DNA from 3 places in the Ralstonia sp. 22111 genome. Region 1 is predicted to be linked to each of the others. Evidence: predicted binding sites of a transcription regulator. Region 1 holds the regulator's gene; each other region holds the start of a gene.
The links. Region 1 encodes FNR, which switches genes on or off when oxygen is low (the NO sensors DNR and NnrR bind a similar motif). Its sites were predicted from a motif close to TTGATNNNNATCAA; they were not measured.

Region 1 (10,400 bases):
TTGTTGCCGTTAGGCATGCCGCCGCCGCTCTTTCCAGGGCGCTTGCCGCCGGGCGAACGATTCCCATCACGCATCCCACCGCCACCGGCCGCGCCGCCGCGGACATTCGTGCGCTCGCCCATACGGGTGCGCGCTGTCAGCGTGGTCGGACCGCCCACATTGATGTAGCCCATGGACGTTTGCATCGGATCGGGCTGACGCGGGTTGGACGGACGGCGCTGCGCGGGCTGCGCGCGATTACCGTTCTCAACACCCATACCGCGCGACTGGAAGTTTGCTTCACCGGCAAAGCCAGACGACATCGGCCCCATCAGCACCGGCGCAGGCCCACGGCGACGATTGCCCTGGCGGTCTTGCCCACCGCCAGAACTGGCCGTCGGCACCTTCATGCCCAGCGTGCCCATCAGCGTACGCACATCCTCGGCCGACACTTCCTGCCAGCGCCCGCGCTTGAGGCCACGCGGGAGGACGAAGCTGCCATAGCGCGTACGGATCAGGCGCGACACGGTCAGGTTGACCGCTTCGAACATGCGCCGGACTTCGCGGTTCCGGCCTTCGGTCAGAGCGACGTGATACCAGTGGTTGACACCTTCGCCGCCGCCATCGACGCAGCGCAGGAAGTTGGCTTCGCCGTCCTGGAGTGGGATGCCGTGCAACAGCTTTTGGCGATCGATCTCAGCCAGCTCTCCAAGCGTACGCACCGCATATTCACGCTCAACGCCATAGCGCGGGTGCATGAACCGGTTGGCGATGTCACCGGAGGTCGTGAAAATCAGCAGGCCTTCGGTGTTGAAGTCTAGGCGACCGACAGCGACCCACTTGCCGGTCTTCATGCGCGGCAATGCATCGAACACGGTCGGACGGCCTTCCGGATCGGACTGGCTGACAATCTCACCGGCCGGCTTGTGATACAGGAGCACGCGCGGCGGCTTGTTGGGAAGCTTGCGCTGGATCAGCTTGCCATTCACGCGCACTTGGTCGGTCGCGAGAATGCGTTGGCCGATATGAGCCGGCAGGCCATTCACGGAAACGCGACCCTGCAGGATCAGGTCTTCCATGTCGCGGCGCGAGCCAAGTCCGGCATCAGCCAGGATCTTGTGCAGCTTGGGCGCGTCATCGTCGGATGTCAGTTCGCGCGTCTTGGGAGACTGCGAGGCGCCGCCGGCGTCAACCTCCGAGTCGTACGCGCCTGAAATCACGTATTGGAAGACGTCTTCGGAGCCCTTGCCACCCTTCAGCCCCTTGCCCCCGCGATTCTGGGTCGGGCCGCCGGCCTTGCCTTGCGGTTTGCCGTTGCGGCTCTGCTGCTTGCCACGACCGCCGGCATTCTTGCCCCCTGCGCCTTCCGTACGCTCGCTGCGCTCGGCGCGCTCTGCCGGCTGGCCTTCGCCTTGACGGCGACGATTCTTGCCAAAACGGCCGCGCGGACCACGTCGCTCGCCCTGGCCGTCTGCTGGCGCCTGTTCGGCCGATGCAGCACTTTCTGCGGCAACGACCGTCGGCTCAGCCGCCGCCTCTTTCGGCTTCCGCACCCGTGGCGCGCGGCTCTTGCGCGGCTGAGCAGGCTGGCCAGCGTCCGCGCCACCCGCCTCAGCGGCTTCACCCTCAGGGCGGCCGTCCTGCTGCTGGCGGCGCGAAGCCACGAGGTTGCGCAAGCCGCGGCGCAGTCCCTTGCGACGAGGCGCGGCCTCAGTCCCATCACCGCCGTCTTGTCGCGGCGGCTGAGCGTCGGCGTCGGCCGGCATACGTGTATCCATGGAATCTGGCTGGGTGCTCACAACGTCTTTCAAATCTAAGGGTTCAGACCATGCGCCGACTGCGCGGCTGCCATGGCATTACGAATGTTCATTGGCCGGAGCCGCAGGCGGCTGGACCGGTGTTTTGTACTCATCTTCGGATGGAACCTCGGTCGCACTCAGCGCTTGCGACTCGGTTTCCAGCGCTGGCTCGTCACCCGCCGCAACCTCAGCAGGCGGCACCGGCGTTTCAACGATGACCTCAACGGAAGCCTCGGCAACCGGCGACCCAGCCGATTCCTGCACCGAAACCTCGGCGCTCTCAGCGCCTTCCGGCGCGTCGTTGACGAGCGCAGTCAGCTCTTCCACAGCAATTGCACCGCCCTCAAATTCGATGGCACCCTGCTCCAGCAAGCTCGCCTGCGCCTGGGCGCGGGCATCTTCAAGCGGCGGCAGTTCGTCCAGCGAGCGCAAGCCAAGGTCGTCGAGAAACTGCTTGGTCGTCGCATACAGCGCGGGGCGGCCCGGCACGTCGCGATGACCGATAACCTCGATCCAGCCACGGTCTTCAATCTGCTTGATGACCTGCGTGTTGACCGTCACGCCACGAATGTCTTCGATATCACCGCGAGTGACCGGCTGGCGATAAGCGATGATCGCCAGCGTTTCCATCACAGCGCGCGAGTACTTGGGCGGCTTTTCCGGGTGCAGGCGATCGAGGTACACGCGCATTTCCGGGCGGCTCTGCAAGCGCCAGCCGGAGGCCAGCGCGACCAGTTCGACACCTCGATTCAACCAATCCTGGCGCAGCTCTTCGAGCAGCACACGGATGGTATCTGCGGACACATCTTCGTCGAAGAGCTTGCGTAAGTCATTGACTCGCAACGGGTCCTGCGCGCAGATCAGCGCGGTTTCGAGGACGATCTTCGCCTCTTGGGTATTCATCGGGTTGAGCGGCTCGTCATTGCTCGCGCGCGGCCAGTCGCCGTCACGCTTGAGGTTTGTCGTCCCACCGCGAAGCACGCGGCATTTCTGAATGCTGTTGCCCGCCCGGGCCCGGCGCGCGAAGACCAATTAATTCAATTGGACCCTGCACCGAAACGCAGTGGCTATGCCCGCGAAGTAGGGCCGGAGGAGCGAGTTGATCCGGTGCCGGTCAGGCACCACAAGGGCAATTTCTTCCGCCGCCATGGGGACGGATACTGCACCGGACGACTGCCAAGAAGAACGGCAGCCCGCCCGAATCGACTGTCCAGGGGACTCTACCGCTGGATGGCATCGCTTGGCGCCGCGCTTAGGATTGTTGATTTGCGCGGGTGGCGAATCGAATTGTGGTTGATTGTAGGGCAATTTCCAGCGGCGCCGCAACCGGGAAGATGTCCTAGCCTCCCATCATGGGGCGATTGGCAATTTTCGGCTGCCTGAACGCCTACAGCACCAGACAGAATCCGTGTGCGTTAAGCATCTCTGGCAACCAGATTGCGTGAGCCAGTCCCCAGACCCCAAACCCGGCGATGGCGATGCCGGCCGCGCCCCGCGCCCATCGCTGGCGCGACAGCCCGCGCAGCCACCCAGCCAGACCAGACATCATCAGCAGGTTCGGCAGCGTACCGGCACCAAAGGCGAGCATGACCACGGCGCCGGAGGCGGCGTTGCCTGCCAACAACGCCACAGCCAATGCGCCGTAGACCATGCCACACGGCACCAGCCCCCAGGCCATACCCGTGAGATAGCGGCGCAGCAGCGGCGGCTGACGCTGCAGCCTACCGCCCAGCGTGGCAGCCCCTCGAGACAGGCCACCTGCCACGCGGCCAAGCAAGCGCTCAAGCCACACACTCCGCCACGCATCTCCAGCGGAACGCACAAGCAGTAAAACCCCATAGGCGACCAGCAATGCGCTAGCGAAAGCAAACAAGCCGCGTTGAATCGGCAGCCATTGCTGGCGCCAGACGGTCGCGCCCATCGCACCCATGATTGCGCCCAGCAACGCATAGGTGGACAGCCGGCCGGCATGCATGACGACCTGTTCAAACCAGAGCCGGCGACGGGACACGATCCGCACCGCCACAGCGCCACGTTCGGCCGCGAGTGCGATACCGCTGCACATCGCCAGACAATGCACACCGCCGAGCAATGCAATCAGGAAAACGCTCAGAAGCGCCGCGGCACTCATCTTTCTGACGCTCTTTTGATATGGACCAAGGTTTTCGTTTTACTGTTGCGAACTAAGCCTAATTGACGCGTTTTGCCCCATCGGAAATGTCCGAGGACAAGAAGGTCGCCGTTATAATAAGCTGGTGCTGTACAACAAGAATTACTCATTTCACTTTCCCGAAATTCGCCCCCGCCCGTGCTCACTCGAATCGCACTTACCGACCAAGCCTCGCGTTGCTCCACCTGTGTACTCGGGCAAATCTGCCTGCCGGTGGGGATGAACTCGGACGACGTGCGCAAGATGGACGATTTGGTCGGCGAGCGCATCCGCATTAAGAAGGGGCAATCGCTCTATTCTTTGGGTGAGCCGCTGGAGGCGGTGTACGGCATTCGTTTCGGCACGCTCAAAACCCATCTGACGCTTGAAGACGGCCGGCATCAGATCACGGGTTTCCACCTGCCGGGTGAAATCGTCGGGCTTGATGGCATTGGCGATATGCGCCACGTGTCGGACGCCACCGCGCTTGAAGATACCGAAGTCTGCGTGGTGCGCTACGACGAGTTGCAGCACCTTTCGCGCCGGCTGCCTTCGCTGCAGCATCAGTTCCTGCGCATCATGAGCAAGGAGATTTCGCAGGATCATCTGATGCTGCTCACGCTGGGCTCCATGCGTGCGGAGGAGCGTCTCGCAGCCTTCCTGCTCAACCTGTCGAAGCGTTCGGCCCAGCGCGGATATTCGTCGACCGAGTTTGTCCTGCGCATGAGCCGCGAAGAACTCGGCAGCTATCTTGGCCTGAAGCTCGAAACGGTCAGCCGCCTGTTCTCGCGCTTTGCCGAAGCAGGTCTCATCCAGATCCGCCAACGCCACGTCAAGCTGATCGACCTGGCCGGCCTGCGCCAGGTCATGAGCGGTCAGGCGGCCTAAGCTGCCGTCCATGGCGCCCGCTCAGACCAGCGGGTGCTCATGCGCTTCCAGCTTGCCAATGCCAGGCGACACATAGAGCGTCAGCGCGCTCGACAATCCGCACAACAACCAGAACACAAAGAACGACACGGTGTAGACGGCCTGGGCCGACACCGTGATCTGTTCGCCGAAAAAGCGCAGGTCGGCGGGGTCTACCACCGCGAAGACCACCAGCTCAGCCAGGGCAGCCGACAGAAATGCCGGCCACAGAATCCACATCAGCAGTCGACGCTTCATCGGGCCTCCGTGTGAATGGCATGCGCCGGTGCGCCAGCCGTCTTTTCGACGACCAAACCGCGCCGTACGACGTTGTCGTGAATGACAGCATCGGGATGCGACATTGCCAGCCAGATGGTCACGCCACAGCCGATCATGGCGACGAACGGCCCTGCCATCAGCAGCCACGGCCAAGGCTCGCGCCACCACGGACGGGCCTGTGCGGAAGATTGCGTTGCGTGCATCGTTGCCTCCTGTTGGGGATGCCGCATCAGCGCGGCACGATGAAGCTCGACGGTTCGCGCAGTACAAGGCTGTCGCTACCGCTGTCTGCATGGATGACGAAACGGATTTTGTGCGAGCCGGGGGCGGCATCGTCAGCCGGCCGGCGCACGCGCACTGGCAGCAGCCGGTTAGCCGCCGGCGGGAGCTCCAGTGTGGTGGACTCGCCCTGACCGCCCTGCACGTCCAGTTCCGGCATGCCCTCTGCGGTGATGGTCACGCGCATGGGGTGCTCGGACGCGTTCATCAGTTGCAGGCGATAAACGTTCTCGATCTTGCCGCCGTCCACTTCACGCGCCAGTGCGCCACGATCACGAATCACGTCAACCTTGAGCGGCTGCCGCATGGCCAACGCCACGATGAACCCCGTGACGAGCACCAGCATGATCCCCGTATAGATCAGCACGCGCGGGCGCAGCAGATGTCGCCGGGCTTCCTTCGGGCTGAGCCGATCAAGCATCGCGCGTTCCGACGTGTACCGGATCAGACCCCGCGGGTAGCGCATCTTGTCCATGACCTGGTCACAGGCGTCAATGCAAGCACCGCAACCGATGCATTCGTATTGCAGCCCTTGGCGGATATCGATGCCGGTGGGGCACACCTGCACGCAGATGCTGCAGTCGACGCACGCACCCAGACCCTGAGCTTCGAAATCGGCGTTGCGCGAGCGGCTGCCGCGCGGCTCGCCGCGCTGCGTGTCATACGTCACGACGTAGGTATCGGGATCGACCATCACGCTCTGGAAACGAGCGTAGGGACACATGTAGCGGCAGACTTGCTCGCGCATGAAACCGGCGTTGCCCCACGTCGCAAATGCGTAGAACAGCATCCAGAATGTCTGCCAGGGGCCGAGAGACAGCGTCCAGGTCTCCATGCCCAGATCGCGGATCGGCGTGAAGAAACCGACGAAGGTGAAGCCCGTCCAGAGCGCAATGAGGATCCAGGCCGAATGCTTTGCGGCCTTCAGGCGGAACTTGCGCAGGCTCCAACGCTCACCGTCGAGGCGGATGCGCGCGAAGCGATCTCCTTCGATATGCCGCTCGATCCACATGAAAATCTCGGTGTAGACCGTCTGCGGACAGGCATAGCCGCAAAAGAGGCGCCCCGCCACCGCCGTAAATAGAAACAGCGCCAGCGCCGACAGCACCAGCAGCAACGTCAGATAGATGACATCCTGCGGCCACAACACGAGCCCAAAAAGGTAAAACTTGCGTGCGCCTAGGTCGAACAGCACCGCTTGGCGACCGTTCCACTGGAACCACGGCAGGCCATAAAAGATGGCTTGCGTGGCCAGAACCAGCCAGACTCGCCAACGCGCAAAGGCGCCGGTCACGGCGCGCGGATAAATCTTGCGCCGGACCTCATAGAGCATCTGCTCGGTGGGTGCGTCTTCGGCGCCCGCCGCCGCGGTGGCGGGCGTCATCGGACGCCAGGCTGGTTCTTTGTCGCTCATTGCGCGTGACTCGTGTTGCTGTTCGACAGACCCCAGACATAGGCCGCCAGCATGCGGATCTTCTCTGGTGAGAGCAGGTTCTCGTGTGCCGGCATCGTGTTGTCACGACCCTTGAGGATGGTCTCGACGATGGTTGCTTCCGAACTGCCGTACAGCCAGACGCGGTCGGTCAGGTTAGGTGCGCCAAGTGTCTGATTGCCCTTGCCGCTTGCCGTGTGGCAGGCCGCGCAGACCGACTTGAACGTCGGTTCACCACGCGCTGCCTTGATCGGGTCGTAAGACAGGCCCGACAGCGAGCGCACGTAGTTGGCCACGTTGACCGCCTGGTTGCCATCCACCACCGCAGCCAGCGATGGCATGACACCGTGGCGCCCCTTGGTGATGGTGGTCAGGATCGTCTCGGGATCGCCGCCGTACAGCCAGTCGCTGTCGGTCAGGTTCGGGAAGCCCTTCGAGCCGCCGGCGTCGGAGCCGTGGCACTGCGCGCAGTTGTTCAGGAACAGGCGCTGGCCGATCTCGTGGGCCTGGGGATCGGCGGCGATCTGCTTGATATCCATGCTGGCATAACGCGCATAGACCGGACGGACCTGCGCATCGGCTGCAGCACGCTGCGCGGCCAATTCGCCCCGTGTCGAGAAACCGAGCGCGCCGCCGTATGAACCCAACCCCGGGTAGAGGATCAGGTACCCCAACGCAAAGATGCACGACAGCAGGAACATCCACATCCACCAGCGCGGCAGCGGGTTGTTCAATTCCCGCAAATCGCCATCCCATACGTGGCCCGTATCTTCCCCGGCGCTGTGCCCGGGTGCCACTTGAATGCGCCGCTGCGAAAACAGCAACCAGACACACCACACGATGCCGACCAGGGCGATCGCTGCGATGTAATACCCCCAGAACTCCGAAATGAAGTCGCTCATGATTCTGTGTCCTTATTGATGCGGGCGCGACGCGTCTGCGTGCGCACCGGCGACCTCGGTCTCATCGGGCAGCAGGAACGGCAGCATGGCCGATTCCGCATTCGCAGCGCGGCGATGCGCGGAGAATGCCCACCAGGTAATGCAGACGAACAGCACGAGGAAGACGGCAGTCGCAATTGCACTCAGCGTGGCCATGGCTTACTCCTTCGCTGCAACGGTGGCAGGCGCGGCAGCCGGAGCGACAGCCACGTCCCTGACGTTACGCAGCTCCACGCCAAGGCCTTGCAGATAGGCGACCACGGCATCTTCTTCGGTCTTGCCTGCCAGTTGCTCGCGCGCCCCGGCGATCTGGGCATCCGTATAAGGCACACCCAGCTGACGCAAGACATGCATCTTCTTCTCGATGTCGCTGTTGTCCAGCGGCGTTTTCGAGAGCCACGCATACGACGGCATGTTCGACTCGGGCACCACTTCACGCGGATCGCGCAGATGGATGCGATGCCAGTCGTCCGAATAGCGCTGCCCAACGCGCGCCAGATCCGGGCCCGTACGCTTGGAGCCCCACAGGAACGGGTGGTCGAACACCGACTCGCCAGCCAGCGAGTAGTGGCCATAGCGCTCGGTCTCGGCGCGAAGCGTACGCACTTGCTGCGAGTGGCAGCCAACGCAGCCTTCGCGGATGTAGATGTCGCGCCCCGCCAGCCGCAGCGCCGAATACGGGGCGATGCCCTTGACCGGTTCAGTGGTCGAATGCTGGAAGAAGAGCGGCAAGATCTGCACCAGGCCCGCAATGCTGACGACGACGAGCGTCATCACAATCAGCAAGCCGATGTTCTTTTCCAGCGTCTCGTGCGAGAAAAACTTGTTGGATTGGTTGCTCATGTTCCCCTCCTCACTGTGCCGCGACCATCGGGGTCTGGGCCGATTGAGGAATCGGTGCATCGATGGCCTTGCTGCCCTGGATGGTCTTGAACACATTGAATGCCATCAGCAGCATGCCGCCCAGGAAGCACAGACCGCCAGCCAAGCGAATCAGGTAGAACGGGTACGTTGCCTTCACCGCTTCGACAAAGCTGTAGGTCAGCGTGCCGTCAGCCTCGGTGGCGCGCCACATCAGGCCTTGCATCACGCCGGCAACCCACATGGCGGCGATGTAGAGCACCACGCCGATGGTCGCCACCCAGAAGTGGACCTCGATCAAACGCGTGCTGTACATCTTCTGCTGACCGAACAGGCGCGGAATCATGTAGTACATCGAACCGATAGTGATCATCGCCACCCAGCCCAGGGCGCCGGAGTGCACGTGGCCGATCGTCCAGTCGGTGTAGTGCGACAGCGCATTCACGGTCTTGATGGACATCATCGAGCCCTCGAACGTCGCCATGCCGTAGAACGACAGCGCCACCACGAGGAACTTCAGGATCGGATCGGTGCGCAGTTTGTGCCAGGCACCCGACAGGGTCATGATCCCGTTGATCATGCCGCCCCACGACGGGGCCAGCAGAATGAGCGAGAACACCATGCCCAGCGACTGCGCCCAGTCGGGCAGCGACGTGTATTGGAGGTGGTGCGGACCCGCCCACATGTAGGTGAAGTTCAGCGCCCAGAAGTGCACGATCGAGAGGCGATACGAATAGATCGGGCGTTCGGCCTGCTTGGGCACGAAGTAATACATCATGCCCAGGAAGCTGGTGGTCAGGAAGAAGCCCACTGCGTTGTGGCCATACCACCATTGCACCATCGCATCCTGCACGCCGGCATAGGCCGAGTACGACTTCCACATCGACACCGGCAATTCAGCGTTGTTGACGATATGCAACAAAGCAATCGTGATGATGTAGGCGCCGAAGAACCAGTTGGCCACGTAGATGTGCCGGGTCTTGCGCTTGGCGATTGTGCCGAAGAACACGATCGCGTAAGCCACCCACACCACGGTGATCAGGATGTCGATCGGCCATTCGAGTTCGGCGTATTCCTTCGAGCTTGTGTAGCCCAGCGGCAGCGTGATGGCAGCCGCCACGATCACTGCCTGCCAGCCCCAGAACGTGAAGGCAGCAAGCTTGTCGGAAAGCAGACGCACCTGGCAGGTACGCTGCACGATGTAGTAAGACGTCGCAAACAGCGCGCTGCCGCCAAACGCAAAGATGACGGCATTCGTGTGCAGAGGGCGTAGCCGGCCGTAGGTCAGCCAAGGCACCCCGAAATTCAGTTGCGGCCAGATCAACTGGGCCGCGATCAGCGCACCGACCGCCATACCGACGATGCCCCAGACGATCGTCATGATCGAGAACTGGCGAACAACGCGGTAATTGAAGGTCTGGGTGGGCTGCAACGCGCTGGACGATTGCATGCTTGCTCCCCGAGAGTGTTGGTTTGATAGGGTCATGTTAAGAATGGGGCGATATTCGAGTCTTGACGTGCGTCAAGGCACCCCAGCCAACGTGGTCAAGTAGTTCCGTCCCGCGACACTGCGTCACGCGCCGGAGTATCAGGGTCCAGCAGAATCGATTCAGCAGGCGCCTTGAGATCGTCGTACTGGCCCGAGCCGACGGCCCACCACAGCACTCCGACAATCGCCACCACCAACATCAGCGACAGCGGAATCAGCAGGAACAGCGTTTCCATTTCGGCTCCTTAAGCGGCACGTGACAAACGCCACGCATTGAGCGCCACCA
Region 2 (10,400 bases), on a different contig from region 1:
CAATAACAAGAGATTGACGCAGTCCCGTGACGGGTGGGAATGCCTGCGTTAGGTCGGAGTGGCAGCTAGGCGTTGGCTGTTGAAGCTGTCTGCCGAGAGCGAATCGCAGCCACGAAAGCCGACAGAAATGCGCGCATTTCGGACTGCCGCTCAGGCACCTTCAGTAGGGTTTTGATTTCGTCTGGCATTTTTCCAATCAACGGGATGCGCAGAAATACGTCTTCGAGAAACTGATCGCTGACGGTGGACAGCACCAGCCGGAGCGATGTGAGCATGTCGTCGCCACGATGAGATGCATGTGCGAGCGCAATGGGTTTCCCGATGACTTCGAATCGCGAGACCATCCAATCGATGACGTTCTTGAGCCCTCCCGGAATCGCGCGAACGTATTCGGGGCTGGCAATAATGATTCCGTCGCATCCGGACACGAGCGCCAGGAATTCCAGCACTTCGGCGGGTGTCTGTTTCCCTTCCAGGTCAGGGGAAAAGACCGGCAAGGTGTCGAGGCGATGGAATACCGATAGCTCAACGCCCTCAGGGGCAACGTCTTTCAAGCCGAGCAGTAGCGCCGTGTTGACGGAATCGCGGCGGGCACTGCCGGAGATGGCTAGGAGCTTCATCTGGTTTTCCTTTAGAGGCATCCTGCCGCGCGCCGGGCTGTCTGGTTCGATACGCTCGAATCGTCCCGCCGCCCCACCGCCTTTTCAACCCGTCAGCCAAACTTGCGCGCTGCATCGCGCGCCAGGCCGGAACCGATCCCGCCGAACAGGTCGCCTTCGACGCGCCGCGCCGACGGCAGCACTTGCGCCAGTTGTTCGCGCAGCAACGGCACCCCGCTGGAGCCGCCGGCAAAGAGAATGGTATCGACCGCTTCCGCTGCCACGCCCGCCGTCTTCAGCATGGCCTGCACCGTCGAGACCGTCTTGCCGACCAGCTTCCCAATCGACTGGTCGAAATCCTCACGCGTGACGGGCTGCTTCAACTCGGGCGCGATGCGGTGCAGGTCGATCTCCGCCACCGGAGCGTCCGACAGCGCGATCTTGGCGGCTTCCACCTGGATGGCCAGCCAGTGGCCGGCGCGCTCGCGGATCAGGCGGATGAGGCGGTCGAGTTTTTCGGTGTCGGCGGCATCTCGGTAGTTGTCCATCACCACCGTCCACGCCTTGCGCGTGTACACGTGGTTGATGGTATGCCAGCTCGCCAGGTCGAAATACTGGCCAGACGGCATCGCCTTGCCGTTGCGCAGCGTGCTGTTCAGGCCCAGCAGCGGCATCACGCTGGCTAGGCTCAAGGCGCGGTCGAAGTCGGTGCCGCCGATGTGAACGCCGCCGTTGGCGAGGATGTCTTCGCGGCGGTCAAGGCGTTTCGCGCGGTCGGGCGACAGGCGCACCAGTGAGAAGTCCGACGTACCGCCGCCAATGTCGGCCACCAGCACAAGCTCTTCACCGCTGATGCCGGCCTCGTAGTCGAACGCGGCGGCGATGGGCTCGTACTGGAAGGCGATCTCGTCAAAGCCGGCGTCGCGCGCGATGTCCGCCAGCGTGTCTTCGGCGAGCTGATCGGCCTTGGGGTCTTCGTCGATGAAGAACACCGGGCGGCCCAGCACGGCGCGGCGGAATTCATGGCCGGCGGCGTGCTCGGCGCGCCGCTTGAGTTCGCCAATGAAATGCGCCAGCAGCTTGCGGAAGGGCATGGCCTGGCCCATGACCTCGGTGCTGTCGTCCATCATCGACGTGCCGAGCAGGCTCTTGAGCGAGCGCATCAGACGGCCCTCGTAGCCGGCAAGATAGTCGGTCAGCGCGGCCCGGCCGTAGCTGACCGTCGGGTCTTCGGCGTGAAAGAAGATGACGGAAGGCAGCGTGGCCTTGCCGTCTTCGAGCGGCAGCAGGGTGGGTGCGTCCGATCTCAGCCAGCCGACGGTGGAGTTGGACGTGCCGAAATCGACGCCGCAGGCGTTTGACATCATAGGATTGTGGCTTCTGGAGTGCAGCTGGAGGCATGCGCCTGCACGGGATATCAGGAGCGGGGGCCACCGGCGAAGGGGCGCTATTGTAGTGGCTTTGTGCGACGGGTCTGCGCACACCCATTCCCGCCGGCTTTCATCAAAGGCTTTGTGGATGCGATTGATGCGTACGTATCGATGTCGCTCGGGGGGCCGCGATGTCGATCCGCAAACGTGGGACGTGTTAGCCGCCATAGAGCGGCGGGGCTATAACCAATAACAGCAGCAAGACGGTTCCCCGAGACGGGCGGGGGATTTCAATGCAAGTCGCGTAGAGTGAGAATCCGGACAGAGATTTCTTTGCTTCAAGGCTTGGATTGCACTGACGTTCCGGTACGCCGGGCGTGTGTAATCGGTGGCCGCCCAAATAAGCTCCCTCCCTTCAAAAACTAGCGAGCCGATGCATGTTCATGAGAGCCCTCTCCGCGCGCAACTGGTGTGTATCGATCGCGTTGGCATTGGCGCTGCTTGGCGCCGGCATGGCCCAGGCCCAGGTTTCAAAATGGGTGGATGAGAAAGGCGTTGTGCACTATGGCGACGTTGTGCCCGATAAATACCGAGGCAACGCCAAAGCCATGACGCTAAGAAACGATGCGCCAAGCCCGGCGGAGCAACGAGAAGCGCTATTTCGCTTGCAGCAATCCACGGAATCCCCGCGGGCGAAGCGTTCCGTATCGGCCCCCGCCGCGCCTGCGGTCGTCGATGCCGCTGCACCCTCAACGGAAACCGATGGCCTCAGCTGCGCCGAGCAATGGAAGCTGTACCGCCAGGCGCAGGAATGCTTTGGCCCATATAAAAACGCGAATGGCTCGGTAAAAGTCGAGGCCCTTGCGCAGTGCCCTATAGTCAAGGAGCCGACAAATTGCACGGCGCGAAACGCTGAAGCCCGCCGATAGGACCACTCCTTAGAACTGGCTGTAAAGACTTTGCCGGCATTTCGTGGGCTGGGCGGTTTCCGAATCTCCATTTCCAATATGGGTAGGTCGTGACCACATTCATCGTTATCGCACTCCTTCTGGTTTCCCTACTATGGTCAGCGTCCCTTGGATGGGGCTTGCCTGCAACGTTCAGTGGCCGGAGCTGTCAGGGAAAGCGTTGGCGCAGAGCTTTCCCGTCCGCCTCAAAGTTGGAGATCCGCGAATTCCTACTCGTCTTTGTAGGCGCGTTTGCGCTACCTGATAGGCAGAAGCTGATGCTCAGCCCGGATGATGAGATTCTGGCTATATACCGAGCGCTATATCCTCGGCAATGGACTCCTGACGCCCTTGAGCTCGAAACCTTGGCTGAGGATGTTGAGGCGAGGTATGGGTTGGAGTTACGCCATATCTGGAACGAAAGGCTAAGCCTGGGTCAGCTGTTTGCGCTTAGCCGGCAGCATGCGTATGGAACGCCGATCAAGGTTTCTGTCATCGACTGAAATCAGATGCCGGCTGGCGCAAATGTCTTTGCGTCGCTTTGTTTTGGCCAGTATTCAAGTCTTTGGAGCGCGATCAGACTTCGCGCGGTACGCTCAAAACCGACGGCTGACGCCAGGAGGCTAGGCAATGAAGTGGTTGACTGTTTTCGCCCTTGCCCTGTGCTGCTGGGCCACCACATCGCACGCGCAAAGCGGTGATATTGCGGCGCATGTCGAAGTGCATGCGATTCCGTCGTTCACGCTGTCGGACACTCAGGTCTTGACCGGCAGCAAAGACGGAAAGCCTGTGATGGTGGGAGGCGTGCTACGCCTCGCCCAGGCGAGCGGGCGACAGCCGGCAGTGGTGCTCATTCACGGTTCCAGCGGCATTGGCCCCAACATCGAAATGTGGGAGCGCATATTCAATGCCATGGGCATCGCCACCTTTGCCATCGACGGCTTCACGGGGCGAGGCATCGTTTCGACAAGTCGTGACCAAAGCCAGCTGGGGCGGCTGAATCTCATCATCGACGCATATGGTGCGCTTTCCGTTCTGGCACATCATCCGAGAATCGATTCCAAAAGGATCGTGCTGATGGGCTTTTCGCGCGGCGGGCAGGCCACGCTGTATGCGGCGATGCGCCGGCTTCACCGGCTGTGGAATACCAGCGGTGCGCGCTTCCAGGCATACATTCCGTTTTATCCCGACTGCATGACGCGCTATCGGGACGAGACCGATGTAGATGCCCCCATCCGGGAGTTCCATGGCGCTGCCGACGATTACGACCCGCCCCAAAAATGCGAGGCATATGTGGAGCGCCTGCGCAAGGCCGGTAACGACGTTGCAATGACGGTGTACCCCGATGCGCCTCATGCATTCGATCTGCCGCTCGACATGCCACCCACCGTAGCCAAAGGCTCGCAAACGGTGCGCGCGTGCGAGATCGCCGAAGACGAGAAGGGGATATTGATCAACCTCGCCACCCACTCCGAGTTCACCTTCAAGGATGCATGCGTTCAACTGGGCCCGCATGTTGGAGCCAACGCCCAGGCACGCGAAGCGGCCATCCGTGACGTTCGCGCGTATCTGAGTACGCTCTTCTCACGGCAGTAGATTCGGGCATCTGCATCACCCTTTTTTCGCATCCAGCACGACAAGCCAACGTGGCACCTCGTTACCGAACGGCCCATGCGCTCAAGACGCCAGTGCAGCGCAGGTTGGTCCAACAAATCGGGGCCTGCGTGACCTGAAGCATTACGCCCGCGAGGATTCTGCAGCGTTGGCCAGTTTCGCCATTGCCTGCGTTGCTGAACGAAGCGCTTTATCGCCCATCTGCTCGGCAAGTTCTGCTCTGGCCGAACTCCACACCGGCAGCGCATCGGCCACGAGCCGACGCCCCGATGTCGTAAGGGTCAACTGCTTTCCAGCGCGGCCGCGTCCGCCGGTGGCATGGAGCAAATCCCGGCTTTCCAGATTCTGGACAGATCGGCTGAGGGTAGTGGGGTCGACCCCGGCCTTATCCGCCAGCTCGACCAGCGTCGTGCCCTCGGCCTCACCGATTCCAACCAAGAGACTGAACTGCTCCGCCGTGAGCCCGAGCGGCTTGAAACAGGCGTTGTAGTAACGCGTGAGCGCGCGCGCCGTTGCGCGTGCCTGGAAGCCTGGGCACTCCGCTGCAACGTTCTTCAAAGCCTCTGGATCAAAACCCTTCATGCCTACCTCGTTTGACAATCGTGACTGCCATCAATACTGTATATGCATTATTTAGGAGGCACAATGCCGGCATACGTACACGTCAATCTACGCATCCTCGACGCAGCCAAGCAGGCGGCGCTTGCTCCGCGCTTTCAAGCTGCACTGCAAGACGCGGGTGGGCGAATCCTGCATTTCGGCCCGGTCGCGCAAGTTCTGGAGGGCGATGAAGACCCGTTGCCGATGGCTGGCGTGTTCGAGTTCCCGACGCTGGCCCAAGCGCTGGCTTTCTACAATTCCGAGACCTATGCGCCGATCAAGGCGGATCGTCAGGAGGCCCAGCAAGCGCGGATGTTCGTTGTCGAAACGCTGTCGTGATCGGCCGCTTCCGGCCAGTCACGTACGTTGTCGGTACGCTCAAAAAATGCAGACCGCTACTGCGCCTGTAAAAACGTAGCAACGGCTTTCGCCTGGTCGTCTGTCAGCGTGTGAGCAACGGCGCTCATCACGGGAGCGTTGGCGCGCGTGCCGTTCTTGAACACCGCAATCTGCCGCAAGAGATAGGCGTCATGCTGGCCCGCCAGCCTCGGGAAGGTTCCGTTGCCCTGCGCTTGCGCCCCGTGGCACGACGCGCACGCCGGTACGCCTTCCGCAGGCAGGCCGTGCTCGAAAATCTCCTTGCCGCGCGCCATCAGTGCCGGGTCACCCGCAGGGCCGGCAGGTGCAGTCTGCCGTGCATAGTATTCGGCCAGAGACGCAATGGTTGCGTCGTCGAGCTGCGATGCAATACCCCACATAAAGGCCTGTGCGTCAGTCTCACCCCGGCCGCGGTTGCGAAAGCCTTTCAGCTGCCCTTCCAGGTACTGCGGCACCTGTGCGTCCAGGCGCGGAAACATCGGCGCTTCGCTCTTGCCGTGCACCCCATGGCACGAAGAACACAGCTGCGCGGCCAGCTTCTCGCCATCCTGCGCGCCCGCCATGTTTGATAAGCCGATCATCGCCAACGCTGCCAGCGCGGTCAGCCAGACTCGCCTGTGCTGATGGAATCCATTCATGGCGTTCTCCCCCCTCGCATCTTCGCGCGTGACCTACGGCTAGAACATGAACCAGCCAAGCAGGTAAATCGTGTTGTTATCGACCGCGTTTCTGCCGTTGCCGTCGTAATTGGCATGGGCGCCGTTGAACTTCAGGTACCACGTGTACTGCAGCGCGAGCCTGATCTGCGGATGAGGCAAATAGTCCAATTCCAGGATCAGGCCTTGCGTGTCGGGCCGCCCGTTGGCGCTGCCCGTTACAGGCTCTGGGGCGTACAGGCCGGGGTCTGCGCTGCCGGTTGTTGAAAAGTACGCGACCGATCCTCCGTACTTGCGCTGGTAGTAGTACGACGCCTTGGCTTTGAAGGTATCGAGGTGATCGGTTGGGTTGGCTGGCGTGGGGCCCGCGCCGATGCCACCGCTCGGGAAGCTCGCCCGCCAGTTCTGTTGCTCGTGAATCCATGCCATCTGCGCCGTGAACGCATGGGTCATGGTCAGGTACTGGTACTGCGCGTCGAGCGCATAGTCTTTGAAGCGATCGGTTGGTGTGCCCGGCATGGTGTTGTCGGGATACCGGTTGGCCAGCAACCCGAATGTGCCAAACATGACCGAATGCGAGCCCCACTCCTGGTTGTATGCCAGACGCCAGTACGGGTTCGCGCCGCTCAAGCGCGCAACGCCGCCCGGGGTTGCGGTGTCCTGCCCAGCACGGAACACGGAGAAGGCCTGATCGGCAGTCCGATAGGCGCCCAGTTCTGCGTAGATATGGCGTTGCCAGAAAGCGTATGCGCTGGCGCCTACCACCTGCTGTGCCAATGCACCGTCGACAAGGGTGCCTGCCAGTGGAGGCACGCCGATGCTGGGGGCCGCATAGGGATACCCGAACGCCGGCGTGCTGTTCCACACGTCAGACACCGTCGGGTTGTTGTTGACCGTGACGCCGTAGATGAACTCGACGTCCTCACGCGTGAGGTGCCATGCAGCGCGGATATCGGTGTTGTCCAGCGCGCTGTGGTGCGCAACACCGTCGTACGTCCACTGTGCGAAGGCACCCACGGGCCCCGCAATGCGCCCAGCGTAGAACAGGCTCACTTGCTGCGGCACCGTGTCTCCGTTGCGCACGAAGTCGAAGTTGTCCTGATCGATCGTCCGCGTGTTGGTGCGCGAAATCTGCACCATGCCCGAGAGCGGAATCGTCTTGTTGTTGGCCAGCGTATAGCCGGTCATCTTGAAGAAGCGGCCGAAGGGTGTCAGTTCAGGAAAACTGACATGGCACGCCATGCATGCCATTCCGGTCTGGCGGGCGAAAGCCGGTACCGCACTGGCTTGTCCTGACCACGCCATCAGGCCGCCGATCAGCAGCCCCGCGAGCGCATGGAGCGCAGTATTGAAACGTCGCATGGTGCCCCTCCCCACTTTTTTTTGTTCGGTTTTTTCACCAGCACGCTCATCTATGAAAGGCGCCGCTGCCGGAACTGTCAAACGCTCCGACGCGATTAGCCTGATACGGATCAACCTTTTACGCGTGCCACAAAGGCAGGGCGTGCTTGCAAAGAAGGGGGCGTTCCTCGTGGAAATGCCGGTTGTACGTTTGCGCGCTGTGCGAGGGAGAAAACTTGGGCTGTTCTCGATGTTGCTGGGGGCCGCGATGTCGATCCGAAAACGTTGCATGTGGTAGCCGCCATAAAGCGCACGGGCTACAACCAATTGCAATGGATTGACGCCTTCCCGTGACGGGCCGGGAAGGCTGGGGCAAGGTGAGGGTGGCAGTCCCCCCTCCCCACACAGCAGAGAGCAGACGTTGGTCCAATGACGTCAGCGCCTCCAATGCTTCAAGAGGCCCGAGACACCCTCAGTTTGCGGAGGCGTCATCCTTACAGCATCGGTCCCGCTGAGAATTGTTGAATTGCCTCGGCAGGGCCCTTTCCATAGACTCCGCCCCTGGAAAATTAAGGGGAGGCTCCTCCCTCTCCCTGATCGTCCATGCAGTCCTAGCTAGCCTCGGCCACCCGTCCCGGCCGGGGCCTTTTTTTGTCAGATGGCATGCTGACGCCGCCACCTTCGGCCCCTTCTTCTTTGACGCCAGCGGCATCGCTTTCGCTGCATGCGGGAATCGGCTGCTGAATACCTAATCGCAGTTCACGAAAGCCGCATCAGGCAGCTTACGGCCAGGAGCGGCCGGTCGACATCCTCAGTGCGGTTGTGGACAACTCCCGTGCAGCCGTTCCCCGAATCTGACTCTGACTAGAATGGGGTCCCGCTTACAGATGACCTCTCGAATGACGACGAAACAAAGAGTTGCCACTGCGCTGCTTGGCGCGCTCGCCTGGATCATCATCGACCAGGCGACGAAGGCTTTATTCAAGCAAATATTGACGCCCGGCGAAGTCGTGTCATTGCTTTCAGGAAGCCTGCTCGTTCTACCCACCTATAACCACGGCGCGTTCCTAAGCCTGGGGGCTGGAATGTCGGATGCGACGCGCAATATCGTCTTCATCTATGGCGTCCTGGCGATTCTGGTCGGCCTGTTCGTGTGGGTGCTGCGTTCGCCCACGCTCCGCCGTACCGAAGTCATTGCGGCAGCTTGCATTCTGGGTGGAGGGCTGAGCAACCTGTTCGATCGTTGTGTCTACGATGGCCGGGTTTTTGATTTTCTGAACATGGGCATCGGCCAGTTGCGAACAGGGGTGTTCAACGTCGCAGACATGGGAATCATGCTCGGCGTGGCGCTCCTTCTCTTCCGTGGTGTAAAGCGCGGACCAACCCTGCCGGGCGCGTCGACGGCCTGAGGGGTGAAGGGCCCGAGCCAACATCGCGTAGGCGAATCGAAACGCCAGCCGGCTATGCGTCTGCATCGCGGTGCTCGCTGTCGAAATTCAGCCTCGCTTCTCGGAAGCGGTCCGCATTCTCGACGATCCAGGTCCACAACGGGACCATGCGAACGAGCAGTTCCATGCCCGTGTCGGACAGCTCGTACTCCACCCTGGGCGGTATCTCTTCAAAGTCGTGACGGACCACCAAGCCGTCACGCTCGAGCTGTCGCAACGTGCGCGTCAACATGCGTTGAGTCACGCCATGCATGCGCCTGCCGATTTCTGCATGGCGCAGTCTGCCGTACACGCCCAGCGTGTGGACGACGCCGAGTGACCAACGGCTTCCGGCATGGGCGAGCACCTCTCGCCGCAATCCATCATCGTCGTCTCTCAGGCCGTCACATACGGTCTGCGAATAGTTGAGAAGTTCGTCTCGATCCAACTGCGTGGCTCCCAGTATCACGCGTGTGCCTTCTTCCATGCACACCCATGCATCGCTAGACTGCCGCAACACATTCCTTGGCAGGCTAGATGATGAATCAAACAGATCCTAACGCTACGTCCCAGAACATTCTCGTGCTCGGTGCCGGTGAACTCGGTCTCCCTGTACTGCGCAATCTTGCACGCCGCGCGCAGGGCGTGGACGGCGCGAAGATCAGCGTGCTGCTGCGCGCCAGTGCCGTTGAGTCCAGCGCACCCGGCAAGCAACAAGATATCGCTCAGATCCGAGGTCTCGGGATCGAGATCGTCGTAGGCGATCTTGTGAAAAGCTCCATCGAAGAGCTTGCCGACGTCTTCGCGCAATATGACACCGTCATCGGCTGCGCGGGTTATGCAGCCGGCATCGACACGCCAATGAAGTTGGCGCGGGCTGCCTTGCAGGCGCGTATCCCGAGGTACTTCCCATGGCAGTTCGGGGTGGACTTTGATGTGATCGGTCGCGGCAGTCCGCAGGACATTTTCGATGCGCAGTTGGATGTGCGCGAACTGCTGCGCGGTCAGCACAAGACCGAGTGGGTCATCATCTCGACCGGCATGTTCATGAGCTACCTGTTTGAGCCGGACTTTGGTGTTGTCGACCTGCAAAACCATGCGGTTCACGCCCTCGGCAGCCTGGACACCGCTGTGACGCTGACAACGCCCGATGACATCGGCGCGCTCACTGCCGAGATCGTGTTCGCTCAACCACGTATCCGCAACGAGATCGTCTATCTGGCCGGCGACACCGTGACCTACGGTGAAGTCGCGGACAAGCTGCAAGCGGCCCTCGGTCGTCCCTTCAGCCGCTCAGAGTGGACCGAGCAGTATTTGCTCGACGAGTTGGCACGCGACCCGCACAACATGATGCGCAAGTATCGTGCGGCTTTTGCCCAAGGGCGGGGTGTCGCATGGGACAAGCGCGGGACGTTCAATCAACGCCACGCCATTCCTGTCACTGACGTGGCAGCGTGGATCCATGCAA
Region 3 (10,400 bases), on a different contig from region 1:
GCCCGTCGCCTTGCTGACCACAATAGCCTGGTGCAGCGCGAGATAGGACGCGTGGCTGCCGTCGATGGCGAGCAGGATTCGCTGGTACATGGTGGTCTCCAAGGCGTTGCGCAGTAGGGCACCGCGTGTAATCAGCGTAGACAGCGTGGCGCAGGGGCTGTTGATGCGTGTCAAAGGTCTTCCGAAGACACCTGCAGGACGGCAGCGCCGGCCACCCGCCCAGCGCGGAGGTCTTCCAAGGCGGTGTTGGCATCTTGCAGCCGGTAGGGCGTGACGTGAACCCGCAAGGGGACTTCCGCGGCGATGCGCATGAGCGCGAGTCCATCGGCTCGCGTCAGGTTCGCCACCGAAACCAGCTTGCGTTCCTCCCACAGCAACCGGTACGGAAACGCGGGAATGTCGCTCATGTGAATGCCGCCGCAGACCACTGAACCGCCCTTGACCACGGCCTGCAGCGCCTGCGGTACGAGCGCGCCGATGGGTGCGAAGATCAGCGCGGCGTCGAGTGGCTCCGGGGCGGCGGTGTCGCTGGCGCCCGCCCACCTGGCGCCGGTGTCCAGCGCAAGCTGCTGAGCCGCAGCGTCGCCGGCCCGGGTGAAGGCAAACACTTCCCGCTGCTCTGCCACGGCAATCTGCGTGATGAGGTGGGCCGCGGCGCCAAAGCCGTAGATGCCGATCCGGCGCGCATCGCCTGCCATGCGCAGCGTGCGGTAGCCGATCAGGCCGGCGCAGAGCAGCGGCGCCGCGTGGGCATCGTCGTACCGCGCCGGAATCGGCAGGCAGTACCGCGCGTCGCAGACCACGTATTGCGCATACCCGCCATCGCGCGTGTATCCGGTAAAGGCCGGGTGATCGCACAGGTTTTCGCGCCCGTGCAGGCAGTACGGGCAGACACCGCACGTCCAGCCCAGCCACGGCACGCCCACGCGTTCGCCCGGGGCGGGCGTCGTCACGCCTTCGCCGCACGTCTCGACGATGCCGACGATTTCGTGCCCAGGAATGAGGGAGGGTTTCGGGGCAGTCAGTTCGCCGTCCACGATATGGAGGTCGGTACGGCAGACACCACAAGCGGACACCGCGATCCGGACCTCGCCCGGCCCAGGCTTGGGCGTGGGAACTTCCCGCCAAATCAATGGCCTCCCGGCGCCTTCCATCACCATGGCCCGCATCGATTCAGACATCGCTGTCTCCGTATGGCGTGTCTGGTCAGTATGGATCAGCCCTGAAAAACTTAGTCTCGGCAGTCGACCATCGGCTGCGCCAGATCAATCGGAAGGCGTTGCCGCGCGCAATACTGAATGGGTGCAATGCAACGGCCATCCGGCTCCACTGAATGACTTCACTGCTGTCCTTCTCGGTTGCCTTGGGCGTGGGCCTGGCGATCGGCCTTGAGCGTGAGCGTAGTCACACCGGCAGCGCAGAACTGCCGGCGGGCATGCGAACGTTTGCGATCGGGGCGCTGGCTGGCGCCATTGCGGCAAGCCTGCCCGTGCCGTTGGCCGTGCCCACGGTGTTGCTCACGGTAGCGGTGTTGGCGGCGGTGGGTTATCACCATTCGGCCAATGTCGATCCCGGCGTGACGACGGAACTCGCATTGGTGGCCACCACGCTGTTAGGCGCCTATGCCGTGAGCGAGCCCGAAATGACGGCTGGCCTGGGCACGGTACTTCTTGTCCTGCTCTATGCGAAAGCGGGTTTGCATCGGTTTGCCCGTACGGTCATCACCCAGCGTGAACTCGCCGATCTGCTGATCCTCGCCGTCGCGGCATTGCTGGTCTGGCCCGCGGTTCCAGACCGGAACATGGGGCCGCTGAACGCCTGGAACCCACATACGCTGTGGCTGGTTGTGCTGCTTGTCATGCTGACCGGCAACACGGGCCATTTTGCGGCGCGATGGTTTGGAGAGCGTATCGGCTTGCCGCTGGCAGGCCTGTTCAGCGGGTTTGCATCGAGTGTGGCAACGATCACGGCCATGGCAGCGCGCGTGCGCAAGGACCATCGCCCCATTGACGGTGCCGTTGCCGCGGCGCTGCTGTCCAACGTCGCTACGCTGGTGCAGATGCTGCTGCTGATTGCCGCCATCAACATCGACTTTTTGCGCGTGCTGGGGGCTCCGCTGGCGGTCGGCATGATTGCGACGGTGGCATGGTCCGCTCTATGGGTATGGCGTGGCAGCGAGCCGCTTGAGGAGGCGCCGGAGAGTTCAGCGTCATCCATCAACTGGCGTGTCGCGATTGGTTTTGCCCTGTGGACGGCGGCCTTGCTGCTTGCCGCCGCCGCCGCGCGCACATGGTTTGGGACAGCAGCGGTGGTGGCTGTCACCGTGTTTGGTGCATTTGCCGATGTGCATGCCGCCACCGCATCCATTGCAACGCAGGTGGCTGGCCACACGCTGCAGACTTCGACGGCAGGCGCGCTGGTGATGCTTGCGCTGACGGCCAACACCTTCTCGAAGGTTGTCGTGGCCATCAGCGGGGGCCGCGCTTTTGCTGGCAAAGTCACCGCTGGTCTGCTGACCATGCTTCTGTCCAGCTGGGCGGTGTTCTGGTTTGTCGCCTAGTCAATTCTGCCCAGTGCACATGCGGTGTCGGCAGGGGGGGGAGCCTTAGAGGATCAAATCGGACGGCGCATGCTGGCGGGACCCGCTAGCGTTGTCGCGACCGAGAATGCCGGCCAGCAAGGTCCATTCGCCACCCATCGCGCGGATGGTGTCGTCCAGGCTGAGCATCCCCACCAGTCGTTGCTGACGATCGACCACTGCCAGACGGTGCAGGCCGTGACTGAGCATCGAGCGCAAGGCTTCACTGATCATGGCGTCATCGTGAATGGTCAGAAGACCGCGCGTCATGACTTCCGATACGGCGGTCTCGGTGCAGTCGCCGCGGTTGGCTATCCCGTGCACCACCATGTCCCGGTCTGTGACGATGCCGACCACCCGCGCTCCGCAGCCGGTGCGTTCCGTGACAAGGAGCGCACGAGCGCTTTCGTCCCGCATCAATCGGGCGGCCTGCTGCAGCGTCGCCGTTGACTGGACGTGGACGATGCGGCGGGAGCAAATCTCGTCGACCCTCATGCTGAACTCCGATGCGCGTACGTTTTCACTATAAGAACGGGCCGGTGTCAGAAGTTGATCCCGCACAAGGTGCCGTGAGCTTTCCATGACTGCACGAGGCGGCAGCCGATAGCGGAGGAGTCTATTGAGCGTCGGACACATGCCCTTGAGGCAGATCAAGTGGCGTCGCTGGGGAGTCCGCCGAGCCAAACGCTGATGTAAATCAAGGGGTGATCCGCTTGGTGGTCCAACATTGAATCCAGCAACCCCGTTTGGGGCGGACGACGGATTCGATGGAGGCACATCATGTACGACAGGATTCTGGTAGCGGTGGATGGCAGCCCGACGGCAGATCGCGCGTTGGACGAGGCCATCCAGCTTGCGCAAAAGCTCGGCTCTGAGCTGGTCATCGCGCACGTGATCGACAACTCGTATCTGATGTACGACGTTGGCTACATCGATGTCGGCGCCTTTACCGAAGCCTTGGTCAAACAAGGCAACCAAATCGTTGCCGACGCGCGGGCCAAGGCCGAGAAGGCAGGTGTGCACGTTCACAGCGTGGTGGTTGACGACCCCATCGGCACCTTCGATATCGGCACTGCCATTGAGCAGGCCGCCCACAACGTCGGCGCGCAAGCCCTGGTGCTGGGCACCCACGGGCGTCGCGGCTTCCAGCGCTTGTTCCTGGGCAGTGTGGCCGAGAGCGTTGTACGCCGGAGCACGCTGCCGGTGCTGCTCGTCCGCGCGGTGGAGACGCAAGCACCGCACGCCGCTACGGAACCGCTGAGCAATGCCGTCATTGCCTAGTCGGGTAGCGCATCCTCTGACACGACATCGGGATCTGACCATGAGCTACGCCAGTGTGATGGTGCATCTGGACCGCAGCGAACGCGCCATGCACCGCCTCAACCTTGCGGCCCAGTTCGCACAGGCGCACGGTGCCAAACTCGTCGGCATCTATGCGAGCTTTGCGCCAAGCCTCAGCTGGTTCTACATGATGGAAAACGCCGCACGTTATCTGGAGGAAGACCGGATCCGGCGCGACAGCGTGCGGGATGCCGTGCACGCGCGCTTTCGCCAGGCGACCGAGAAGCTTGCGGTCGAAACGGAATGGCGTGCAGTGGAAGGCGACCCCGTGGCACTGGTGCTGCGTGAGGCGCGGGAGACCGATCTTCTGGTCGTCGGACAACGCAACCATGACGACCCGGATGAATTCATCGCCGGCGACTTTGTGGAAACCCTGATCCTGGAGTCGGGCCGCCCGGTGCTGGTGGTGCCGTATGCCGGCAACTTCACCGCATTGCCCAAGCGTGTGCTTCTGGCCTGGAGCGGCGGCCGCGAATCGGCTCGCGCGCTGCACGATGCCCTGCCCATGATGACGGGCGCAACGGTGCACGTGCTGCAGATCACGAGCACGCAGCCCAAGCACTGGGCTGAAGAAACCACGGTTGGGCAGGTTGCGCGTGCGCTGAACGCGCGCGGCATCAACACCACTGTGGAAGAGGCCGACTGCGCAGATTCCGACACCGCCGTGGGCGAGCTGTTGCTCTCGCGAGCGGCCGACTTCAATGCCGATCTCATCGTGATGGGCGCCTATGGGCACAGCCGCCTGCGTGAACTCGTGCTGGGCGGCGTGACACGCACCCTGCTCAAGACGATGACCGTACCGGTGCTGATGTCGCACTGAGCCTTGACCTCGATTGCACCTGAGAAGATCGCCATGAAGAACGATATCCAGCTCAAGCACGATGTCGAAGAGGAGCTGCTATGGGATCCGGCGGTGGACGCCAGCCGCTTTGCGGTGCAGGCCAAGGACGGCGTCGTCACGCTCTCCGGCGGTGTCGACAGGTTTGCCGACAAGCATGCCGCGGAGGAGGCGATCCGCCGCGTTGCCGGTGTGACCGCGCTTGTCATCCATGTGGATGTACGGATGCCGCCAGAGATGGAACGCCCGGATGACGAGATTGCGCAGGCGATCAGCAGTGCATTGCATTGGAATGCTTCGGTGCCGCCGAATGTTGTCCAGATCACTGTTGAAAACGGGGCCGTGACGCTGCGCGGTGAAGTCGACCAGGACTTCCAGCGCCGCGCGGCGCTGGACACGGTGCGCAGAGTCCACGGCGTGAAGTCCGTGGCCAATGCGCTGACATTGCGCCCCGCCTCCGGCCCGGCAGATCTGAGTGATCGCATTGCGAAGGCGCTGCAACGCCTGGCTGTGGTCGACGCCTCGCGCCTCAGTGTTTCCGTGGCGGACGGGACGGTGACTTTGTATGGGCCGCTGCGCAACCTCAACGAGTGCCGTGCGGCCCGTGAAGCTGCATGGGACGCGCCCGGCGTGCGTGCCGTTGTCGATCAGATGTGGGTTGTTTCCTAGACGCAATTGCCCGTTCCACTGCTTTCGAAAACCCTGGAGTCCGAGATGGAAAAGAAGCTGATCGTGTACTACTCGCGTACCGGTACGGCACGTCAGGTTGCCGAGCAGATGGCTGCGCAGAGCGGATGGCAGCTTGCCGAGGTAACCGACGAGCATCCGCGCGCCGGCTTCCTGGGCGATGCGCGCTGCGTCATCGAAACGGTATTCCATGCGCGCGCCAAGTATCGCTATGAAGGTCCGCCGCTTGGTGAAGTCGAGCACGTTGTCGTGATCGCGCCCATCTGGATGGGCCATCTGGCTTCGCCCATGCGGGACTTCCTGGCTGACCAATTGCCGGCGTCCACGCACTTGTCTGTGATTTGTGTCATGGCGGCGCGCGGGGCATTCCGCGCTGTGGAAGAAATCATGCGGATCACGGCCACCATTCCGGCGCCGGTGCTGGCGTTGTTCCAGCGCGACGTGCTCAGCGGGTTGTCGCAGGAGGAGATCGCGGGCTTTATCGATCAGGTGAAGACCGCCGGGCGGTGGGAGCAATCGAGGCAGCGCCCAGCCTGGCTGTCGCCAACCGAAGCTTGAAACCGGACACACAGCGCGACGCTGAATCAACCGAAGGAGACTGGGCATGACCCGCTTTACCGAGGCGCAATGGAAACGGCTGACGAGCTTGCTCGACGAACAGGAAGCCCGCGTGCAACGTCAACTAGCGGCGCTGGGCGAATCCGTTGTGCCGATCCAGCGTGAAGCGCCGTTCGAAAACGCGGATCTTGCCGATGAAGAGGCGGGGGACCAAACGAACGACGTCATGCTCGCCCGTTACCGAACGGAACTGGAGCAACTGAATGCTGCACGCGAGCGCATGCAGCAGCACAGCTACGGCATCTGCGTCGATTGTGGCGAAACGATTCCGTTTTTACGCCTGCAAGCCCAGCCGACAGCCATGCGCTGTCTGTCTTGCCAAACGGCGCGTGAACGCCACTGGGCATAGCCAGGCGACTCTATCCAGCAGGAGCGAGATATGAAAAGCGATCTGGGCATCAAGCAGGACGTCAACGACGAACTGCTTTGGGAACCTGCGGTGGATGCCGCAGGGATTGGTGTGGAAGTGGAGAACGGCGTGGTGACACTGACCGGCCACGTGCGCAGCTACATGGAGAAGCTTGCAGCCGAGCATGCAGCTGAGCGCGTAGGTGGCGTGCGTGGTGTCGTGCAGAAGATCGAAGTTCGCCTGCCGGGTGCACACACCGATGCGGACGTTGCTCAAGCGGCCCGTGACGCGCTTGAATGGCAGGTCAGCCTGCCGTCCAATCGCATCGAGGTATTGGTCGAGAACGGCTGGGTAACGCTCTCGGGCGAGGTCGACTGGCCATACCAGAGCGAACAGGCGGCGCATGCGGTGGGATCGTTGCGCGGTGTAGCAGGTCTGATCAATCGGTTGCGGATCAAAGCGCGCGTGGTACCGGCCAATGTGGCCGAGCAGATCGGTGCGGCGCTCAAGCGGCATGCCGCACGCGAGGCCGATCACATCCGCGTCTCCGTTCAGGGCGGGACGGTGACCCTCAGCGGCCACATCGGTTCCGCGGCGGAGCGGCGCGCTGCCAAGGGCGCGGCATGGTCCGCACCGGGCGTGACGGAAGTCATCGATCATCTCCAGATCGCGCCGTAGGGGCGGGAGTCATGCAAGAAAAAAAAACGCTGCCCGGCAGCAAATCCGGAGCAGCGTTTTTTAGTGGATTAGTGGATTAGCGGAGAACAGGCAGACCGATCAAAGCTCAGTCAGTGCTGCCTTGTCGGTCAGCTCGATGTTCTTGCCGCTCACGACGATCCAACCCTCGCGTTGAAACCTCGACAGCGCACGGCTGACCGTCTCAAGCTGCATGCCGAGGTAGCTGCCGATTTCTTCACGGGTCATGCGCAGCGTGAAGCTCGAAGGGGAATATCCGCGGTCCTGCATGCGCGTGGAAAGGTTCAGCAGGAAGGTGGCAACCCGCGCTTCTGCACTCAGCCCGGCGAGCAGCAGCATGAGCCCCGACTCGCGCACGATCTCTTCGGCCATCAATTGGTGAAGACGATGTTGCAGGGGGCGGATGTCCTGGCACAAGTCCTCAATGCAATGGAAAGGCATGGAGCAGACCGTGCTGTCTTCCAGGGCAATCGCATCGCAGGTGTGTCGATCGGCGGCAATGCCATCGAGCCCAAGCGTTTCGCCCGACAGTTGGAATCCGGTGACGTGATTTGCGCCGTTGGGGTGCGATACCACGGTTTTGAACGATCCCGACCGGATGGCATACAGGGCGTGGAAGTTGTCGCCCGCACGGAAAAGTGCTTCGCCCTTGGCGATCTTGCGCCAGGTGTGCACCATCTGGTCCAGTTGTTCGCGTTGCGCGGTTGGTACAGCGCTTGCGATGCAGGCCCAGTGCATCATGCAATTCGCGCACTGGCTGCTGGGAATCAGTGGCGTAGTCTGCCGGGCCTGCGTTGCGTCGCGCACGAGCCTGAGTTGGGGAAGCGCAGCAGGATGGCGGGTTTCAATGGGGGCAGGGGACTCTATGGTGCGCGGAATCATGGGGCGGCTCCGGAAGGCGTCTGTGGTCTTTGAACCACACATCCTCGGTGAGGCGGTGGGTATCCGGTCACTGCGTTCCATCAAGGTCCGGTGTCCGTATGCTCAGTATCGGAGGCGCCGCGTTTGCGCGAAATCAGGCAGCGCTGAGTTGGCCGTCGGGATGCGCCATGCCGGTGTCAGGATTCCCTGACACCGGCGGCAGGGTTTTCCGGGGGGCGCCTCCTTCACACGGCTAGTATCTCCAGCCTTTGGAATGGGCTATGTTGATTGCATCCCGACCTTTTGGTGGTGTTCGGTGCCGGAGCAAGACACTCAATCCTCGAAGGCAACGCACAGGCGGCTGCTGCAGTTGCAATCCACCTCAGCCGAACTGGTGGTGGGTGTGCTGGCCGTTTTGCTACTGGCCGCGGCGGTTGCGCGACTGGCGTTTGCCCTCCAGGCCGGAGATGCCGCCTTCGTTTTACTAGCCTCGGCAAGTATCGCGACGGTTGTCGCACTGGTGTTCTATTGGCTGCGGCTCCGGAAGCTGCGAGCCGCCGTCGCCCGGGATCTGTCGTACCTGGAAAAGAGCGAGGCCCGGCTGGCCGGCATCATCCGCTCGTCCATGGAAGCGATTATTTCCGTCGATGACGCCCAGCGCATCGTGTTGTTCAATCCCATGGCCGAGACACTGTTCGGGTGTTCAGCCCGCCAGGCCATCGGTCGTCCCCTGTCGGACTTTATTCCCGAGCGGTTTCGCGGTGCACACGAGGCCCACGTGCGGCGCTTCGGGGTGACGGGCGTATCGGAGCGTCAGATGGGTAAGCAGCGGCCGCTGTTTGCCCTGCATACCGACGGGCGGGAATTCCCGATCGAGGCGTCGATTTCACAGATCGAGGTGAACGGCGGCAAGCTGTTCACGGTGATGCTGCGCGACACCACGGAGCGCGTCCGCGCGGAAGCGGCCCTGCGGCGCTCCCAGGAAGAACTGCAGCATTTGTCGGACAGCATCCTGGCAACGCGTGAGGAGGAGCGGCACCGCATCGCCCGCGAGCTGCACGACGATCTGGGGCAACGCCTGAGCGCGCTCAAGATGGACATTTCGCTGCTGGCGGCGGATCTGCAGGCCGCACGGAGCGACAAGGCGCTGATCGACCAGACCCAGGCGATGCAACATGTCATTGACGAGACGATTGTTGCCGTGCGGCAGATTTCCGCGGATCTTCGCCCGCCGTTGCTTGACGAGCTGGGGCTGGTGCCCTCCATCGAATGGATGGCCAAGAATTTTCGCCAACGCTTTGGCCTGGTCGTGACTGTCCATGCTCAAGAGCTGGCAATGAACGAGCGCGCCGCCATCTCGGTCTTTCGGATCGTGCAGGAGGCGCTCAACAATGTCGTGCGCCATGCCGATGCCACACGTGTTGAGATCGCGTTCTCCCAACAAGAAGACGTGCTGGAGTTGTCCATTCAAGACAACGGGCATGGCTGGAGCGGGGCACCTCCGGCGGTGGGTGAGCGCAAGCCGCTGGGGTTGCTTGGCATTCGTGAGCGGGCCCGCTTGCTGGGCGGGCAGGCGACGATCACACACGCGCCCGGCGGTGGCTTTCGCTTGAGCGTAAGCTTTCCCACCGTTCACAAAGCCACCGAGGAGGCACGGACATGATTCGCGTGATGATCGCCGACGATCATGCCGTGATGCGCGATGGTGTGCGTCATATCCTGGAGCGCGCAGGGGATTTTGAAGTCGCATGCGAAGCTTCCGACGGTACGCAGGTCCTGCAACTGGTGCGTGACCATCAACCGCAGGTGATCGTGCTGGATCTTTCGATGCCGGGGCGCAGCGGGCTGGAGCTGCTCCGCCAGTTGCACGACGACCACCCCAGGGTGCGGGTGCTGGTGCTGACCATGCACGCAGAAGAGCAGTACGTGGCGCGTGCCTTTCGTGCGGGGGCGGCCGGCTACCTGACGAAGGAGAGCGCCGCGACCGAGCTGGTCACCGCGCTGCAGAAGGTGGCGACCGGCGGCACCTATGTCAGTCCGCCCATGGCGGAGAAACTCGCGCACAGCCTGGGCGAGCCCAGTGAGGAGGCGGCCCACACGCGCCTGTCCGACCGCGAGATGGAGGTCTATCGCCGGCTGGTGCAGGGTGAGCCCTTGACCGAAATCGCCACCAGCCTGTGCGTGAGCGCCAAGACCATCAGCACCTACAAGATGCGGTTGATGGACAAGCTGCAGCTCTCCAGCGAAGCCGCTCTTGTGCGCTACGCGATACGTCATCGCTTGTTCTCCGACGACAATACGCTCTAGCGCATTCCCCGCAGGACCCAACCCGGTCTTGCGACACGTCAAAGGCCGTCGCGCCCGAATCGCTATTGTTGATGCACATGCATCGGCCGGTCGAGATCACCCCGGGGCGCGCCCCTGTCTGCCGT

Region 2: the regulator FNR is predicted to act here: its motif matches at 7,627-7,640, upstream of ACTJK4_RS21740 (cytochrome C).
Region 3: the regulator FNR is predicted to act here: its motif matches at 3,266-3,279, upstream of ACTJK4_RS11060 (universal stress protein).

The regions. Positions count from the first base shown of each region.
Region 1 covers NZ_JBQEPR010000005.1:214,550-224,949, reverse strand. Annotated here, with positions in the region: gene ACTJK4_RS15100 (pseudouridine synthase) at 1-1,745, opposite strand, end outside; gene scpB (SMC-Scp complex subunit ScpB) at 1,836-2,681, opposite strand; gene ACTJK4_RS15090 (sulfite exporter TauE/SafE family protein) at 3,166-3,909, opposite strand; gene fnr (fumarate/nitrate reduction transcriptional regulator Fnr) at 4,087-4,815, shown strand; gene ACTJK4_RS15080 (hypothetical protein) at 4,837-5,091, opposite strand; gene ACTJK4_RS15075 (FixH family protein) at 5,088-5,315, opposite strand; gene ccoG (cytochrome c oxidase accessory protein CcoG) at 5,342-6,805, opposite strand; gene ccoP (cytochrome-c oxidase, cbb3-type subunit III) at 6,802-7,725, opposite strand; gene ACTJK4_RS15060 (cbb3-type cytochrome oxidase subunit 3) at 7,738-7,920, opposite strand; gene ccoO (cytochrome-c oxidase, cbb3-type subunit II) at 7,924-8,607, opposite strand; gene ccoN (cytochrome-c oxidase, cbb3-type subunit I) at 8,618-10,075, opposite strand; gene ccoS (cbb3-type cytochrome oxidase assembly protein CcoS) at 10,171-10,350, opposite strand; gene ACTJK4_RS15040 (heavy metal translocating P-type ATPase) at 10,360-10,400, opposite strand, start outside.
Region 2 covers NZ_JBQEPR010000010.1:136,446-146,845, reverse strand. Annotated here, with positions in the region: gene ACTJK4_RS21775 (NADPH-dependent FMN reductase) at 66-620, opposite strand; gene ACTJK4_RS21770 (Hsp70 family protein) at 713-1,966, opposite strand; gene ACTJK4_RS21765 (DUF4124 domain-containing protein) at 2,407-2,898, shown strand; gene ACTJK4_RS21760 (dienelactone hydrolase family protein) at 3,547-4,512, shown strand; gene ACTJK4_RS21755 (MarR family winged helix-turn-helix transcriptional regulator) at 4,654-5,112, opposite strand; gene ACTJK4_RS21750 (DUF1330 domain-containing protein) at 5,176-5,469, shown strand; gene ACTJK4_RS21745 (c-type cytochrome) at 5,526-6,146, opposite strand; gene ACTJK4_RS21740 (cytochrome C) at 6,186-7,526, opposite strand; gene lspA (signal peptidase II) at 8,405-8,914, shown strand; gene ACTJK4_RS21730 (winged helix-turn-helix transcriptional regulator) at 8,967-9,380, opposite strand; gene ACTJK4_RS21725 (aromatic alcohol reductase) at 9,473-10,400, shown strand, end outside.
Region 3 covers NZ_JBQEPR010000003.1:453,434-463,833, reverse strand. Annotated here, with positions in the region: gene ACTJK4_RS11080 (universal stress protein) at 1-90, opposite strand, end outside; gene ACTJK4_RS11075 (zinc-dependent alcohol dehydrogenase family protein) at 171-1,181, opposite strand; gene ACTJK4_RS11070 (MgtC/SapB family protein) at 1,334-2,560, shown strand; gene ACTJK4_RS11065 (CBS domain-containing protein) at 2,606-3,073, opposite strand; gene ACTJK4_RS11060 (universal stress protein) at 3,359-3,859, shown strand; gene ACTJK4_RS11055 (universal stress protein) at 3,900-4,739, shown strand; gene ACTJK4_RS11050 (BON domain-containing protein) at 4,773-5,426, shown strand; gene ACTJK4_RS11045 (flavodoxin family protein) at 5,472-6,002, shown strand; gene ACTJK4_RS11040 (TraR/DksA family transcriptional regulator) at 6,049-6,411, shown strand; gene ACTJK4_RS11035 (BON domain-containing protein) at 6,442-7,089, shown strand; gene ACTJK4_RS11030 (helix-turn-helix domain-containing protein) at 7,189-7,989, opposite strand; gene ACTJK4_RS11025 (PAS domain-containing sensor histidine kinase) at 8,243-9,631, shown strand; gene ACTJK4_RS11020 (response regulator) at 9,628-10,275, shown strand.